Regions from separate parts of the Streptomyces sp. NPDC059895 genome, predicted to be linked through region 1. Evidence: predicted binding sites of a transcription regulator. Region 1 holds the regulator's gene; the other holds the start of a gene.
The links. Region 1 encodes HspR, which represses chaperone genes until heat shock. Its sites were predicted from a motif close to TTGAGNNNNNNNNNCTCAA; they were not measured.

Region 1 (8,537 bases):
CGGCGGTCTCCGCGCGCGCGGGCCGGGACGCGGTGGCCGGCGCGGCCGTGCTGTTCGCGCTCACGGCGGTCGCCGCCGCCGACGTCGTCCTCGTCCTGCTGGCCCGGCGCACGGCCGGGCGCCCGCTGCTGCGGCGCGGTCCCGACCACCTCGCCCACCGGCTGCGGCGGCTCGGCCTCACCCCGCAGGGGGTGACGGTCCTGCTCGGCACCGCGGCCTTCGCGGGCGTGCTCGTCGGGGCCCTGGTGCATGCCGGCTGGGCGGACGCGCGGGCCGTGCTGTGGGTGGCGGGCGGCGTCCTGGTCGTCGTCCTCGGGCTGTGGCGGGTGCCGGTGTACGCCCGGCGGCCGGGGGAGGACGGCGCCGCCGCGCGGCGGCCGGGCGAGGGTGGCGGTGCCACGCGGCGGCCGGGCGAGGGTGGCGGTGCCGCGCGGCGGCCGGGCGAGGGTGTGTCGCGGCGGGGGTCGGGTGAGGGGGGCGTGGTGCGGCGGGGGCCGGGCGAGGGCATGGTGCGGCGGGGGCCGGGTGAGGGGGCGCTGCGGCGGGGGCCGGGGGAAGGGGGTGCGCGGCTCCGCGCCCGTGCCCGGCAGCCCTCCGTGCCCGCGGTGCAGCCCCCTCGGCGGTCGACCGAATCACCCGCGCGAGCACTCCGCCGTGCGGCGTCTTAGCAGGTCAGCGAGGTGTTGCGCGTAAGGAACGGATAAGAGTTGAGTCTGTTCGACTCAGGTCTGTTGACCGGGCGCCGGGCATCGTGCACACTTGAGTCCGTTCCACTCAAGTCAGCTGGAGGAAGATCACCATGGCACGTGCGGTCGGCATCGACCTGGGCACGACTAACTCCGTCGTCAGCGTTCTGGAGGGCGGCGAGCCCACCGTCATCACCAACGCCGAGGGTGCCAGGACCACGCCGTCCGTCGTCGCCTTCGCCAAGAACGGCGAGGTGCTGGTCGGCGAGGTCGCCAAGCGCCAGGCGGTCACCAACGTGGACCGGACCATCCGCTCCGTGAAGCGTCACATGGGCACGGACTGGAAGATCGAGCTCGACGGCAAGAGCTTCAACCCGCAGCAGATGAGCGCCTTCATCCTGCAGAAGCTGAAGCGCGACGCCGAGGCGTACCTGGGCGAGAAGGTGGCCGACGCGGTCATCACCGTCCCGGCGTACTTCAACGACTCCGAGCGCCAGGCGACGAAGGAAGCCGGTGAGATCGCCGGTCTCAACGTCCTGCGCATCGTCAACGAGCCCACCGCGGCCGCGCTCGCCTACGGCCTCGACAAGGACGACCAGACGATCCTCGTCTTCGACCTCGGTGGCGGCACCTTCGACGTGTCCCTCCTGGAGATCGGCGACGGCGTCGTCGAGGTGAAGGCCACCAACGGTGACAACCACCTCGGTGGTGACGACTGGGACCAGCGCGTCGTCGACTACCTGGTCAAGCAGTTCCAGTCCGGCCACGGCGTGGACCTGTCCAAGGACAAGATGGCGCTCCAGCGTCTGCGCGAGGCCGCCGAGAAGGCGAAGATCGAGTTGTCCTCGTCCACCGAGACCTCGATCAACCTGCCCTACATCACGGCGTCCGCCGAGGGCCCGCTGCACCTGGACGAGAAGCTCACCCGCGCCCAGTTCCAGCAGCTGACCGCGGACCTGCTGGAGCGCTGCAAGACCCCGTTCTTCAACGTCATGAAGGACGCCGGCGTCTCCATCAACGAGATCGACCACGTCGTCCTCGTCGGCGGCTCCACCCGTATGCCCGCCGTCGCCGAGCTCGTCAAGGAGCTGACCGGCGGCAAGGAGGCCAACAAGGGTGTGAACCCGGACGAGGTCGTCGCCATCGGCGCCTCGCTCCAGGCCGGTGTCCTCAAGGGTGAGGTCAAGGACGTCCTGCTCCTCGACGTGACCCCGCTGTCCCTCGGTATCGAGACCAAGGGCGGCATCATGACCAAGCTCATCGAGCGCAACACCACGATCCCGACCAAGCGGTCCGAGATCTTCACCACGGCCGAGGACAACCAGCCGTCGGTGCAGATCCAGGTCTACCAGGGCGAGCGCGAGATCGCGGCGTACAACAAGAAGCTCGGCATGTTCGAGCTGACCGGTCTGCCGCCGGCGCCGCGCGGCGTCCCGCAGATCGAGGTCTCCTTCGACATCGACGCCAACGGCATCATGCACGTGACCGCGAAGGACCTGGGCACGGGCAAGGAGCAGAAGATGACCGTCACCGGCGGCTCCTCGCTGCCGAAGGACGAGGTCGACCGCATGCGCCAGGAGGCCGAGCAGTACGCGGAGGAGGACCACCGCCGCCGCGAGGCCGCCGAGGCCCGCAACCAGGGCGAGCAGCTCGTCTACCAGACCGAGAAGTTCCTCAAGGACAACGAGGACAAGGTCCCCGGCGAGGTCAAGACCGAGGTCGAGGAAGCGGTCGCCGAGCTGAAGGAGAAGCTCAAGGGCGAGGACACCGCCGAGATCCGCACCGCCACCGAGAAGGTCGCGGCCGTGTCGCAGAAGCTCGGCCAGGCCCTGTACGCCGACGCCCAGGCCGGCCAGGCCGCGGGCGGCCCGGAGGGCGCCACCGCCGGCGGTGCCAAGGCCGCCGACGACGACGTCGTGGACGCCGAGATCGTGGACGACGAGCGCAAGGACGGTGCCGCGTGACGGAGGAGACCCCGGGCTTCGAGGAGAAGCCCGACGTCCCCTCCGGCGCCACCTCCGACGACGCCGAGCCGAAGGCCGCTCCCTCCGAGGAGGGGGCGGCCCCGGCCGGGGACGCGAACCAGACGGCCGGGCTGGTGGCCCAGCTGGACCAGGTGCGCACCGCGCTCGGCGAGCGCACCGCGGACCTCCAGCGGCTCCAGGCCGAGTACCAGAACTACCGCCGCCGGGTCGAGCGCGACCGGATCGCGGTCAAGGAGATCGCCATCGCGAACCTCCTGACCGAGCTCCTGCCCGTGCTCGACGACATCGGCCGCGCGCGGGAACACGGCGAACTCGTCGGCGGCTTCAAGTCCGTCGGCGAGTCCCTGGAGACCGTCGCGGCGAAGATGGGCCTGCAGCAGTTCGGCAAGGAGGGCGAGCCCTTCGACCCGACGATCCACGAGGCCCTGATGCACAGCTACGCGCCGGACGTCACCGAGACGACGTGCGTGGCGATCCTTCAGCCCGGGTACCGGATCGGCGAACGCACCATCCGTCCCGCCCGGGTGGCCGTGGCCGAACCCCAGCCGGGGGCCCAGACGGTCAAGCCGGCCGAGGAGAGCGAGACGGCGGCCGACGACAAGGAGAGCGGTGGCCCGGACGAGGGCTGAGCTTGAACCGACGCGAGAGGAGGGACGTCGAGGATGAGCACCAAGGACTTCATCGAGAAGGACTACTACAAGGTCCTCGGCGTCCCCAAGGACGCCACCGAGGCCGAGATCAAGAAGGCGTACCGGAAACTCGCCCGCGAGTACCACCCGGACGCCAACAAGGGAAACGTCAAGGCCGAGGAGCGCTTCAAGGAGATCTCCGAGGCGAACGACGTCCTCGGCGACCCCAAGAAGCGCAAGGAGTACGACGAGGCACGCGCCCTCTTCGGCAGCGGCGGCTTCCGCCCCGGCCCGGGCGCGGGCGGCGGCTCCTTCAACTTCGACCTGGGCGACCTCTTCGGAGGTGCGCAGGGCGGCGGGAGCGCCGGCGGCTTCGGCGGCGGGATCGGTGACGTCTTCGGGGGCCTGTTCAACCGCGGCGGCGCCACGGGTGCCCGCACCCAGCCCCGGCGCGGCCAGGACATCGACACCGAGGTCACCCTCAGCTTCACCGAGGCGATCGAGGGCGCGACGGTTCCGCTGCGCATGACCTCCCAGTCACCGTGCAAGGCCTGCTCCGGCACCGGCGACAAGAACGGCACCCCCCGCGTGTGCCCGACCTGCGTCGGCACCGGGCAGGTGGCGCGCGGCTCGGGCGGGGGTTTCTCCCTCACCGACCCCTGCCCCGACTGCAAGGGGCGCGGCCTGATCGCCGAGCACCCCTGCGCGGAGTGCAGCGGCAGCGGGCGGGCCAAGTCCTCCCGCACCATGCAGGTCCGCATCCCCGCGGGCGTCACCGACGGGCAGCGGATCCGGCTGCGCGGCAAGGGCGCCCCCGGCGAGCGCGGCGGCCCGGCCGGCGACCTGTACGTCGTCGTCCACGTCGACCCGCACCCGGTCTTCGGCCGCAAGGACGACCACCTCACCGTCACCGTGCCCGTCACCTTCGCGGAGGCGGCCCTGGGCGGCGAGGTCAGGGTGCCCACGCTCGGCGGCCCGGCCCTGACGCTGAAGCTGCCGCCCGGCACGCCCAACGGGCGCACCATGCGCGCGCGGGGCAAGGGCGCGGTCCGCAAGGACGGAACCCGCGGCGACCTGCTGGTCACCGTCGAGGTGAGTGTTCCGCAGGACCTGTCGGGGAAGGCTCGTGACGCACTGGAGGCGTATCGCGAGGCCACCGCGGGTGAGGACCCGCGGGCGGAGCTGTTCGAGGCCGCGAAGGGAGCTTGAGAGTGATGGACGGCCGTCGGCGTAACCCGTATGAACTGACCGAGGAGACCCCGGTCTACGTCATCTCGGTGGCGGCCCAGCTCTCCGGCCTTCACCCGCAGACACTGCGCCAGTACGACCGCCTCGGCCTGGTCTCCCCGGACCGCACGGCCGGGCGGGGCCGCCGCTACTCGGCCCGCGACATCGAACTGCTGCGTACCGTGCAGCAGTTGTCGCAGGACGAGGGCATCAACCTGGCCGGCATCAAGCGGATCATCGAACTGGAGAACCAGGTCGCCGCCCTCCAGTCCCGGGTGGCCGAGCTCCAGTCCGCGCTGGACGGCGCCGCGGCGGCCATGCAGCAGCGGGAGGCGGCGGTCCACGCCTCCTACCGGCGCGACCTGGTGCCGTACCAGGAGGTGCAGCAGACCAGCGCGCTGGTGGTGTGGCGGCCGAAGAAGGCCAAGGACTGACGCGACGCGTCGACCCGTGTGAAGGGGCCCGGAGGACGAACCTCCGGGCCCCTTCGCGCTCATCGCGCGAGGACGAAACCGTTCCCCTCTCGCTCGAACGGGTGAACAGGTGGCAGGTGGGCCGGTCGGAGGCACGGCCGTCCCTACGGTGATCGCGTTGCTTGTGCCGCGTGCACCCCCGGCCCACACTTGAGGAGGTGATGCCGCCATGACCGCTCTTGCGCACGAGAGGCCCGACACCATGCCCGAGACCAGGACCACGTCCGTGCCTCTGCCGGAGAACGGCTCCGATCTGGACGAGGTCCTGTGGCAGGCATGGAAGGCCATGGAACTCCCCGAGGGCTACCGCGCTGAGATCATCGAGGGAGCCATCGAGGTGTCGCCCACCGGCCGCTACTCGCACAGTCGGATCATCTTCCTGCTGAAGGAAGCCCTGGGAGATCACTCGCGGGGCGGGGATTTCGCCGTCCGCAACGACACGAACGTCATCCACGAAGGCTCGGCGTGGGTGCCGGATCTGTTCGTCGTCGCGCGGGACCCGGAGCGTTACGTGACCGATGACGGTCTCGGCCTCACCGCCGCCGGAGTGCGGGCTGTCTTCGAAGTCACCTCGCCCGGCAAGCGCAGCCTCGAACGGGACCGGGTGAGGAAGCGCCGTGAGTACGCCCGTGCCGGCATCCCCGTGTACGTCCTCGTCGACGACTGCGACGGCCAGGGCGCCGTCACCCTGTTCACCGGGCCCCGCCCCGACGAGGCGGACTGGGAGGACGTCCACCGCGTTCCCTACGGCACCGAGGTCACCGTGCCCGAAGGCCCCGCCAAGGGCTTCGTGATCGGTGAGGCGATCACGGGCCCGAAGCGGGGCTGAGGCGGATGACGGGCGGTGCGCGCTACGGCGCGGTGACCGCCGCGCCTCCGGCCGGCAGGGACTCGGTGCCGTCGGCGGCGACCGCGGTCACCCAGTAGTAGTGGGTGGTTCCGGTCCGCGCGGTCAGGTCCTCATAGGCGAGTTCGCCGTTGGCGACGTCGGCGAGCTTGTCGTACGTGGAGGTCTCCGGGTTCCAGCGGTAGACGCGGTAGCCGCCCGCCGCCTCGGGGGAGGAGGCGTCGAGGCCGGTCCAGTCCAGCCAGACCTCGCCGTCCCAGCCCGGCCACACCACGGACAGCTCCAGGGGCGAGCCGTCGGGAGTCGGGACGCTCGGTGTCATGTCCAGCTCGGTCGCGGTCACGATCTGCGCCTCGCCGGTCCACCGGAACGCGGAGTTCCCGGCGTCGTCGACGGCGTCCACGATGAAGCAGGACTCCTCACCGTCGGGAAGGACGGTGTACGCGTACGAGGTGGTGCCGGCCGCTACGGAGTAGCCCGCGGAGAGGGAGCACACCCGCTCGTCACCCTCGTCGCCCAGGAGCTCGCCACGGCGGACCGTGTAACTCGCCAGGTCCGCGGTCGGGTTGGCGTCCCAGGTCACCTGGAAGCCGTACTCGGTCGGGGTGACGGTCACCCCGGTGACGGCGGACGGGGGCGTGAGGTCCCGGCGCTTGCCGCTCACGGCGGTGGACCGCGCGGACTCGTTGCCCGCCGTGTCCAGCGCGGTGACGCGGTAGTAGTACGTGGCGTCCTCGGCGGCGGTGGTGTCCAGGTACGAGGCCTGGTCCGTGCCGGTGCCGATCCGGGTGTACGTGCCGTCGGCGCTCGCCGCCCGGTACACGCCGTACGACGCCGCTCCCGTGACCTGACTCCAGTTGATCCGCAGGCCCCCGGACTCGCTGTTGACGTACAGCCCGGCGGGCACGCCCGGGGCGGTCCGGTCCGCGGTCGTGACGGTCCTGTCCGCCGTGCCCGCAGACTCGTTGCCCGCCTTGTCGTAGGCGCGCAGCTCATAGGCGTAGGCCGCGCCGGTCACCGGGAGGGTGGTGTCGGTGTACGTGGTGGAGGTGGTGGCTGCCAGCCTGGTCCAGGCCGTGCTCTCGGCGGGCCGCCGGTAGATCCGGTACCCCGCGAGGTCCATCTCCTTGTTCGCCGCCCAGGTCAGCTTCGCCCGGCCGGTCGTGGTGTCGTAGGCGGTGGCGAGGCCCGTCGGGGTCAGCGGCTTGACCTTGTCGACGGTGGCGGTGGTGCGGGGCGCGTACGTGAAGGCGACGTTGGCGTTGCCCGTCCAGTTCACGTAGTCGACGCGGAGGGTGTGCTTTCCGGCGGAGAGGGTGAGGTTGACGGTCTTCTTCACCGTCGTCGACCCGTTCTTCCAGATGTCGACCTTGCGGACACCGTCGACGTAGACGCGGAGACCGTCCTGGACGGAGGCGGTGAAGGCGAAGGGCCCGCCGGAGCCGAAGTCGCGGGTGACCGTCCAGCGGACGCCGAAGTTGTTCGACGGCAGGCCGGAGGCCGGTGCCTTGGCGCCCCAGTTCTCGCTGATCGCGGCGTCGCAGCCGGTCTGCTTCGGCGTACCGGAGAACGTGGTGTTGGCGAAGATCTGCCGCTGGTAGACGGGCGCGGTGCAGGTCGTGGCGGCGGAGGCGGGCGCGGTGGTGACGGCGAGCAGGCCGCCCGCGGTGACGAGCACGACCGTGGCAGCGGCGGCGGTCGTGCGTCTTGCTCGGTTCATGCAGTCCTTCGGTCCGTTTCGGCGACGGCGGTCATCGGCCGTCGCCGGGACGGACTGTTCAGGAGGGTGCAAGGTTGTACGGCGGCTGCCTGAGGTGCTGGAGGGGGGCGGGGAGGGGGGCGGGTGGGCTCAGGACTCCCAGTAGTCGCTCAGCACGCAGCCGTCGACGAGGGCCGACTCCGTCCGGTAGTCGCTCGGCGGGGCGAAGTCCTCGTCGCAGGTGAAGAAGGCGAGTTCGGAGTGCGACAGGGCCTCGACCTGGTCGTCGCCGACCGGGACGACCACGATGTTCTCCCCGACGGCGAACTCGTCGCCGCTGGCCTTGGCCTGGGTCTCGAACTTCTTCATGTCCGACACGGTCAGCAGGGCTATGGGGTAGGTGAAGTCCTTGCACACGGCGCGATCCGTGATCCCCCAGGCGGGGTCCGCCGCCTCCTCCGTGCCCCAGGCGGTGGCCGATCCGTCGTGCCCGGCATCGTAGGCGTCGCCCGTCTCGACCTCCTTGCACGAGGTGTACAGGTCGACGTACCGCGCGAGGGCGGTGGTGTCCGTCGCCTCGGGGAGCGCGCCGTCGAAACCCTGCTCGGTGGTGCCGGCGCCCGACACGCTGCCGGTGGCCGGCTCCGTCGTACGGGCCCAGCTCGGCGCGGTGGTCGCCCCTGTGGTGTCGGCGGCGGCGCTGTCGTCGTCCTCGCATCCCGTCACCGCCGTCAACGCGACCAGTGTGATGCCGACCGTGAGTACCCGCCTGATGCCCATGGTGTCCCCGTTCAACGCGTGATGATCGCCTTGACCGTACACGGGCATCCCGGCGCGTCCCCCGGATCGTTGTTCAGGAGGGTGCAAGGTTGTACGGGGGCTGGCGGAGGTGCTGGAGGAGGGCGGCGAGGGGGGTGGGGGTGGTGGCCAGGACGGTGTCCGGGGCGTCGCTCTCGCGGAGGCGGATGCCGCCGTCGGCGGTGGGGGCCAC
Region 2 (8,537 bases), on a different contig from region 1:
CGCCGGTGGGCGGCTCGGCGGCCGGGGGCCGGCCCGGGGCCTGGTCGCCGGTGGGCGACCCGGCCTCGCGGACCGCCTTCTCGGCCAGGGCGACCAGGGGGTCGCCGCTGTCGCCGGTCTCCTTGGAGCGGCCCGGGAGGACGTTGGAGTTGGCCTCGGCGTCCGCGCCGGGGAGGGAGAACGTCTGGCCGGCGGAGGACGCCGGGACCGCGGCGGCCGGGGCGGTGGCCAGCAGGGTCGTCGGGACGACGACGACCGCGGCGACACCGCCCTGCTTCTGCTCGCGCAGCTGCACCCGCACCCCGTGCCGGTGGGCGAGGCGGGCCACGACGTAGAGGCCGAGGCCGAGGCCCTCCTCGCCCTCCTGGTCGTAGGGGGTCTCCGGGTCGAACTCGGTGAGGCGGCTGTTGAGGCGGGTCAGGCGCTCCTCGGTCATGCCGATGCCCTCGTCCTGGACGGAGAGCATGACCTCGCCGCTCTCCAGGAGCCAGCCGGAGACCTCGACGGGCAGGTCCGGCGGGGTGAACGAGGTGGCGTTCTCCATGAGTTCGGCCAGCAGGTGGCTGAGGTCGTCGGCGGCGAAGCCGGCCACGTGCGCGTGCGGCGGGAGCGCGGAGATGCGGACGCGTTCGTAGCGTTCGATCTCGCTGACCGCGGCGCGGACCACGTCCACCAGCGGGATCGGGCCGGCGTGCTGCTGGACGTGCTCGGTGCCCGCCAGCACCAGCAGGTTCTCGCTGTGCCGGCGCATGACCGTGGCGAAGTGGTCGAGCTTGAACAGCGTGGCCAGGCGGTCGGGGTCCTGCTCGCGCTCCTCCAGGCCCTCGATGACGGCGAGCTGGCGTTCGACCAGGCCGAGGGTGCGCAGGGAGAGGTTGACGAAGGTGCCGCTGATGCTGGAGCGCAGCCGCTCCAGTCGGGCGGCGGCGTCGGCGAGTTCGGCGCGCAGTCCCTCGCGGGCGTCGGCCATCTTCTGGCGCTGACCGACCAGGTGCTTGCGGTCGGACTCCAGGGTGGTGACGCGCTCGTGGAGGGCCACGGCGTGCTCGTGCAGGGCGTTGACGGAGCGGACGACCTGGGCGAACTCGTCGTTGCGGCCGGTGAACCGCAGTGGCTCCTCGGCCGCCGGGTTCTCCGCCTCGGCCAGCCGCTTCGAACCGAGGCGCAGCACGGCCAGCGGGCGGGTGAGGCTGCGGGCCATGGCGGTGGCGACGCCTATGGCGACCAGTATCAGGACGCCGAGCAGGGCGATGCGGATCTCCAGCGCGGTGACGTCGTCGTCGCGCAGCTGGGCGAGGTCCTTGGTCCGGCGGTCGTAGAGGGAGGACTCGGCGCCGCGCATCAGGTCGACCCGGGCGGAGAGCGCGGCGTCCAGCTTCTTGACGCTGGTGTCGAGCTCGTCGTCGCCGAGTTCCGGCTGGTCGGTGAGGGCCGCCAGGTACTTCTCGGCGGCCTCCACGTCACCGCCGGTGACGGTGGAGTCGTAGGCGTCGACGGCCTGCTGCGGGGCGTTCTCCCGGAAGGCGGTCAGGGCCGCGTCGGAGCGCAGTCGGGCCTGCTGGGCGGCGGCCGTGAGGGCGTCCCGCCGCTTGGCGTCGCCGTCGGAGGAGACCGTCTCGGTGGACGACAGGCCGGTGACGGGGTCGTAGACGCTCTCGGTGGACGTCGGCACGTTCAGCGCGGCGAGCAGCAGTCCGCGGGCCGCGTCGGCCTGCTGGACGGCGGTGTCGAGGTCGGCGAGGGCGTGGGCGCCGGAGCCCGCGCGGGGCGGCATCTGCTCCGCGAGCCGCTCGGCGAGGCCGTGCAGCGCGGTGATGGCGGCGGAGTACGCCTGGTGTGCCTCGAGCGCCGTGCTCTTGCCGGTGAGGGCCGTCTGCCGGACGGAGGCGAGGCCGTCGAGCTCCTCGCGGAGCCCGGCGGGCGTGTCGGTGTCGGCGGTCAGCTCCCGCACCTGCCGGTCCACGCGGGTGCTGCTCTGCGTCGAGGGCGCCGAGGACTTGGTGCGCCCGGCCGCGACGTAGGCGGTGACCTCGTCCCGCTCGTCGGCGATCGACTGCGCGAGGACCAGCGCGTCCTGGGTCCGCTCGGCGAGGGTCACCAGGTCCTGCGCGTCCTTCAACTGCCCGGAGGCGTCGAGGACGGAGGGTGCTCCGGCGCCCGCGATGGCGGCGGCCACCACGGCCACCGCGACGATCAGCCGGTTGCGTACGTGGGTCGGGCGGCCCTTGCCGACAGGGGTGCGCTCCGCGCCCCCCTCGGAGGCCGTCTTGCTGCCTGTGCGCCGAGGCCGCGTCTTCTGCACCGGTGCTCGCATTCCTGACTCGTGTTACCCATGGGCCGGATGACGCTCCGTCGACGGGTGCGTACGTCCGGTACGGTCCCCGACCCTCCCAGTGCCGGTGGGCAGGGGTCGCGCATCGACTGCCCCGCCACCCGAAGGAGTGAACATCGGAGGGGAGTTGAGGGGCAAGTTCCTCCGGCGCGTGCGAGGCCCTTGCGCGGGGCGCCGGTTGGACGTGGACGGCGGGCTTTGGCAATATTCGCCGCCACGCCTTCCCGGAGTGCGTTATTCCCTCCCAAAACAGGCGCCTGACCTGCGACGGTGCGCCCGCCCGGGGAGTGTTGGCCGCCTTTCGCGAAGGGTGTGAAGGGGTCGTGCAGACTGGCGGTATGCGTACGGAACTTGTGTCGGAGCCCGGCGATCGGGCCTACCCCAACGAGGACTTCGCGAGTGTCGGACTTCCCGCCTCCGGTCAGGGCGGTTCGCTCGTCCTGCTGGACGGCGTGACGCCGCCCCGGAGCGGCACGGGCTGTCTCCATTCGGTCCCCTGGTACACGGCACGCCTGGGCGGCGCCCTGACCGAACTGACCGTTTCACTCCCGGATGTTCCGCTGGCCGAGGCGCTCTCCCTCGCCCTGGCGCGTACCGCCGACGCCCACGCCGTCACCTGTGACCTTTCTCACCCGCGCACGCCCCAGGCGACGGTGGTTCTCGCCCGCTGGTCCCCGGATTCGGTGGAGTACCTGGTCCTGTCCGACTCGGCCCTCCTGCTGGCCTCCCCCGACGGCACGGTCACCCCCGTCCTGGACGACCGCCTGACGCTCGTCCCGCCGGCGCTGCTGGCGAGCGCGGAGATCTGCGACACGCGGGTCCGCAACAAGGAGGGCGGCTTCTTCACCGCCGCCGCGGACCCGGCGGTGGCGGCCCGCGCGGTCACCGGCGCCGTCCCGCGCTCCGGGGTGGCCGCCCTGGCGGCCCTCACGGACGGGGTGACGCGCTGGGTGGACACGTTCCGGGAGGGCGACTGGGCAGACCTGTTCGCCTACGTCCGCAAGGACGGTCCGCGCGCGCTGGTCGAGCGGGTGCGGGAGCTGGAGCGGGCGGACACCGAACGGGAGTTCCTGGGCCGCGTCAAGCGGCACGACGACGCGACGGCGGTCTTCGTGGAGCTGTGAGGTGTGGCCGGGGCCTGGGCCGCGCGCTGGTTCGGGCGGGCTCGGGCCACACCGGGGGGCGGGCCTGCTCAGCCGGACACCGGTTCAAGCCTGCTCAGCCGGACACCGGTTCAAGCCTGCTCAGCCGGACACCGGTTCAAGCCTGCTCAGCCGGACACCGGTTCAAGCCTGCTCAGCCGGACGCCGGTTCAGGCCTGCTTGGCCATGCCCTGGTTCAGCTCGTGGAGCAGGCGCGCCAGCTCCGCCACCTCCCCGCGGTCCCAGTGGGCGAGCTGGCTGACGTACCGCGCGCGGCGGGCCTCGCGGACCCGGCCGACCCGGGTGCGGCCCTCCTCGGTCAGGTCGACCAGCCAGGCGCGCCCGTCCGCCGGGTCCGGTGCGCGGGCGATCAGGCCGAGCTGTTCCAGCGCGCGCAGCTGGCGGGACATGGTGGCCTTGCCGACGCCGATGTAGGCGGCGAGTTCGGTCGCCCGCTGCCGGCCGCACTCCTCCAGCCGGACGAGCAGGCCGTACGCCGCGGACTCCAGGTCCGGGTGGACCTCGCGGGCCATCTCGCCCTGGTTGGCGCGGGCGCGGCGCAGCAGCACCGTCAGCTCCCGCTCCAGGGACAGGAACTCCTGGTCCACACCTCTTCGCGACACCTCGGATGCGCCCCCGCGTCCGTCGCCGTTTCCGTCCTCGTGCACGTCAGCGCTCCTGATCCGGTTCCGTGCCGATTCTACGTGCGTAGCCGCGCGCCGGGCCGTGGGCCGTGGGTCGTGGGCCGTGGCATGCCCCTGCCGGGCGGGGCGGCGTCGTCGCCGCCATCGCCGCCGCCATCGCCCCTGTGATCCCGTGGCCCGGTGACACCGTGACCCCGTGCGGGCGAAGGCCCGGACCCCTCACGGGACCCGGGCCTTCCTTCTCCGGACGCGTCCGTCACGCCGCGACCGGAACCTCCGGCGTCACTCCGCTCGTCGCGGGGGCCAGCGCCAGCTCCAGGACCTGGCGGACGTCGGTGACGGCGTGGACGTCCAGCTTGTCCAGGACCTCCGCCGGGACGTCGTCCAGGTCGGGTTCGTTGCGCTTGGGGATGATCACGGTGGTCACCCCGGCGCGGTGCGCGGCGAGCAGCTTCTGCTTCACGCCGCCGATCGGGAGGACCCGGCCGGTCAGCGAGACCTCGCCGGTCATCGCCACGTCCGTACGGACCAGCCGCCCGGACAGCAGGGACGCGAGGGCCGTCGTCATCGTGATGCCCGCGCTCGGGCCGTCCTTGGGGACCGCGCCCGCCGGGAAGTGGATGTGCACGCCCCGGTCCTTCAGGTCGGCGACCGGCAGTTCGAGCTCGGCGCCGTGGCTGCGCAGGAAGCTCAGCGCGATCTGCGCCGACTCCTTCATCACGTCGCCCAGCTGACCGGTCAGGGTCAGGCCCGCCGCACCCGTCTCCGGGTCGGCCAGCGACGCCTCGACGTACAGCACGTCGCCGCCCGCGCCCGTGACCGCGAGGCCCGTCGCCACGCCGGGCACCGCGGTGCGCCGCTCGGCCGGGTCCTGGGCGGACTCGGGCACGTGGTGCGGCCGGCCGATCAGTCCGCGCAGGTCCGCCTCGGTGACGGTGAACGGCAGCTTCCGCCGGCCCAGTTCGTGCTGCGCGGCGATCTTGCGCAGCAGCCGGGCGACGGACCGCTCCAGGGTGCGCACGCCGGCCTCGCGCGTGTACTCGCCGGCCAGCTTGCGCAGGGCGCTCTCGTCGAGGGTCACCTCGTCCTTGTCCAGGCCCGCCCGCTCCAGCTGGCGCGGGAGCAGGTGGTCACGGGCGATGACGACCTTCTCGTCCTCGGTGTAGCCGTCGAGGCGGACCAGCTCCATGCGGTCGAGCAGGGCCTCGGGGATGGCCTCCAGGACGTTGGCGGTGGCGAGGAAGACGACGTCCGACAGGTCGAGCTCGACCTCCAGGTAGTGGTCGCGGAAGGTGTGGTTCTGCGCCGGGTCCAGGACCTCCAGCAGGGCCGCCGCCGGGTCGCCGCGGAAGTCGGATCCGACCTTGTCGATCTCGTCGAGCAGGACGACCGGGTTCATCGAACCGGCCTCCTTGATCGCGCGGACGATCCGTCCGGGCAGCGCACCGACATAGGTGCGCCGGTGACCGCGGATCTCCGCCTCGTCCCGGACACCGCCGAGGGCGACGCGGACGAAGGCGCGGCCCATGGCGTGCGCGACCGACTCGCCCAGCGAGGTCTTGCCGACTCCGGGCGGGCCGACCAGGGCCAGAACGGCCCCTCCGCGCCGACCGCCGACCACACCCAGGCCCCGGTCGCTGCGGCGCTTGCGCACCGCCAGGTACTCGGTGATCCGCTCCTTCACGTCCTCCAGGCCCGCGTGCTCGGCGTCGAGGACCGCCTTGGCGCCCTGGATGTCGTAGGCGTCCTCGGTCCGTTCGTTCCAGGGCAGTTCGAGGACGGTGTCGAGCCAGGTGCGGATCCAGGAGCCCTCGGGCGACTGGTCGCTCGCCCGCTCCAGCTTGTCGACCTCCTTGAGGGCGGCCTCGCGGACCTTCTCCGGCAGGTCGGCGGCCTCGACGCGGGCGCGGTAGTCGTCGGACTCCTCGCCCTCGCTCTCGCCGTTGAGCTCGCGCAGTTCCTTGCGGACGGCCTCCAGCTGACGGCGCAGCAGGAACTCGCGCTGCTGCTTGTCGACGCCCTCCTGGACGTCCTTGGCGATGGTCTCGGCGACGTCCTGCTCGGCGAGGTGGTCGCGCAGTTGCTGGGTGGCGAGCTTCAGACGGGCCACCGGGTCGGCCGTCTCCAGGAGCTCGACCTTCTGCTCCGTGGTCAGGAAGGGCGAGTAGCCGGAGTTGTCGGCGAGCGCGGAGACGTCGTCGATGGCCTGGACGCGGTCGACGACCTGCCAGGCGCCGCGCTTGCGCAGCCAGGCGGTGGCCAGCGCCTTGTACTCCTTGACCAGTTCGGCGACCTGGCCGGGCAGGGGCTCGGGCACCTTCTCGTCGAGCCGGGTGCCCTCGACCCACAGGGCCGCGCCGGGGCCGGTGGTGCCGGCGCCGATCCGGACGCGGCCTCGGCCGCGGATCAGCGCGCCCGGGTCGCCGTCGGCCAGCCGGCCGACCTGCTCGACCGTGCCGAGCACGCCGGTGCTCGCGTAGGTGCCGTCGATGCGCGGCACCAGGAGCACCCTGGGCTTGCCGGGCTCCGAGCGGGCGGCGGCCTGGGCCGCTTCCACCGCGGCGCGCACATCTGCGTCGTTGAGGTCCAGCGGAACCACCATCCCGGGCAGCACGACCTCGTCGTCGAGCGGCAGCACGGGCAGGGTGAGCGGTGTGAACGCTGCGGACTCAGCAGCCATGATCTCCCCTTAGGCAGTCAAGTTGAGTTATGCCGACTCAATGCATGGGGGACCTCGAATGTTCCCGGACGGTCGTTCGCTGTGAGCGATCACGACTGCCGGGGCCGGCGCGGGGCACCGTACAGTCGTCGGCGTAAGTGGTGGATGCGGGCACTGGCCATTACGGAGGTCGTGTGAACGGGATCGTGCGGGCCTGGGTGGACGGGTGGGCCGTGTCGCGCGGAGCCTGTCCGCCCGTGCGGGAATCCTGGGGGTTCACCATCCACGTGGGGCAGGCGGCGCACGTGTCGCGGCACGTCCTCGCCCGGCTCGGGGACGACGTCGAGGAAGGCGTGGTCCGCAAGGTCGCGGACGGGGTGACCGGGGCCGGGGTGTGGCTCAAGGTCTTCCAGGACCCGGCGGTGACCGCGGGGTGGCTGGGCTCCGACTGGTGGGTGGACCCGGACCCGGGGTGGCTGATGACGCTGCCGCTGCGCACGGCGACGGAAGGGGAACCGAGGTCGGGACCGGCGGAGGCGGGGGCGGGGCCGGGCGGGGCGCCCGACGGTTACCGACTGCGCGCGTGGACACGCGGCGGCGTCACGCGCGTGATGGTCGCCGCGCCCGACGGCTCCTTCGCCGCGCGGGGCCAGGTGGCCCCGACCGGCGCGACCGCCGTCGTCGACCATGTCGAGACCGCGCCCGGACACCGCCGCCGCGGCCTGGGCAGCGTCGTCATGCGGACGCTGACGGCCGCCGCGGCGGCCGAGGGCGCGGAGACCGGCGTCCTGGTGGGGACGCCGGCGGGGCGTGCCCTGTACGAGTCGCTGGGCTGGACTGTGGTGGCACCGCTGACGAGCGCGAAGTTCCTGGGCGCGGGCGGGGGCGGCGACTCGTGACCCGGACCGCGACCACAACAGGCACCACAACCGCAACCGGCACCGCGACCGGCACCACGACCGGCACCGCGACCACAACAGGCACCACAACCGCAACCGGCACCGCGACCGGCACCACGACCGGCACCGCGACCGCAACCGGCACCACGAACGCAACCGGCACCACGACCGGCACCACGACCGCAACCGGCACCGCCCCGCCCCGCCCACCGCCCCGCCCCGCCCCGCCCCGGCCCGGCCCGGCCCGGCCCCGGGAAATTCCCCGCCCTCCCCCGCCTCCGGTGCCAGGATGGGCCGATGCCCCTCTCCCGCGACATGTCCCCCCAACCCGGCGGCCGGCCCGAAGTCCTGGACCGTCGTGAGGGTCCGTACGGCGAGGTCGTGCTGCGCCGGCACGGGGAGTTGCTGCAGATCATCGCCAACGGCTGCTTCCTGATGGACACCTCCGACGGCCGCTCGGAGCGGCTGCTCGTCGACGCCGCCCTGACCGCGCTGGACGGGCGCCCCGCGCCCGACGTGCTGATCGGCGGCCTGGGCGTCGGGTTCTCGCTCGCGCACGCCGCCGCCGACCCCCGCTGGGGGCGCGTCACGGTCGTGGAGCGGGAACGCTCCGTCATCGACTGGCATCTCGCCGGCCCGCTCGCCGCGATCTCCCGCGCCGCCCTCGCCGATCCGCGCACGACGATCGTCGAAGCTGATCTGCTCGACTACGTCAATGAGACTTCCGCCACGTTCGACGCACTCTGCCTCGACGTCGACAACGGGCCCGACTGGACCGTCACGGAAGGCAACGGCGGGCTCTACTCGGAGGCCGGACTCGCGGGCTGCGCAAGGGTGTTGAGGGCCGGCGGGGTACTGGCC

Region 2: a site for HspR is predicted at 6,821-6,839, ahead of lon (endopeptidase La). Genes of this name have one in related genera too.

What each region holds. Positions count from the first base shown of each region.
Region 1 covers NZ_JBHWKO010000006.1:130,883-139,419, forward strand. Annotated here, with positions in the region: gene ACFV9M_RS09585 (MraY family glycosyltransferase) at 1-668, shown strand, start outside; gene dnaK (molecular chaperone DnaK) at 800-2,650, shown strand; gene grpE (nucleotide exchange factor GrpE) at 2,647-3,300, shown strand; gene dnaJ (molecular chaperone DnaJ) at 3,334-4,509, shown strand; gene ACFV9M_RS09605 (heat shock protein transcriptional repressor HspR) at 4,515-4,961, shown strand; gene ACFV9M_RS09610 (Uma2 family endonuclease) at 5,170-5,829, shown strand; gene ACFV9M_RS09615 (fibronectin type III domain-containing protein) at 5,852-7,567, opposite strand; gene ACFV9M_RS09620 (hypothetical protein) at 7,697-8,341, opposite strand; gene ACFV9M_RS09625 (DUF397 domain-containing protein) at 8,400-8,537, opposite strand, start outside.
Region 2 covers NZ_JBHWKO010000018.1:2,756-11,292, reverse strand. Annotated here, with positions in the region: gene ACFV9M_RS21405 (nitrate- and nitrite sensing domain-containing protein) at 1-2,302, opposite strand, end outside; gene ACFV9M_RS21400 (hypothetical protein) at 2,671-3,456, shown strand; gene ACFV9M_RS21395 (MarR family winged helix-turn-helix transcriptional regulator) at 3,645-4,142, opposite strand; gene lon (endopeptidase La) at 4,375-6,798, opposite strand; gene ACFV9M_RS21385 (GNAT family N-acetyltransferase) at 6,972-7,676, shown strand; gene ACFV9M_RS21380 (spermidine synthase) at 7,974-8,537, shown strand, end outside.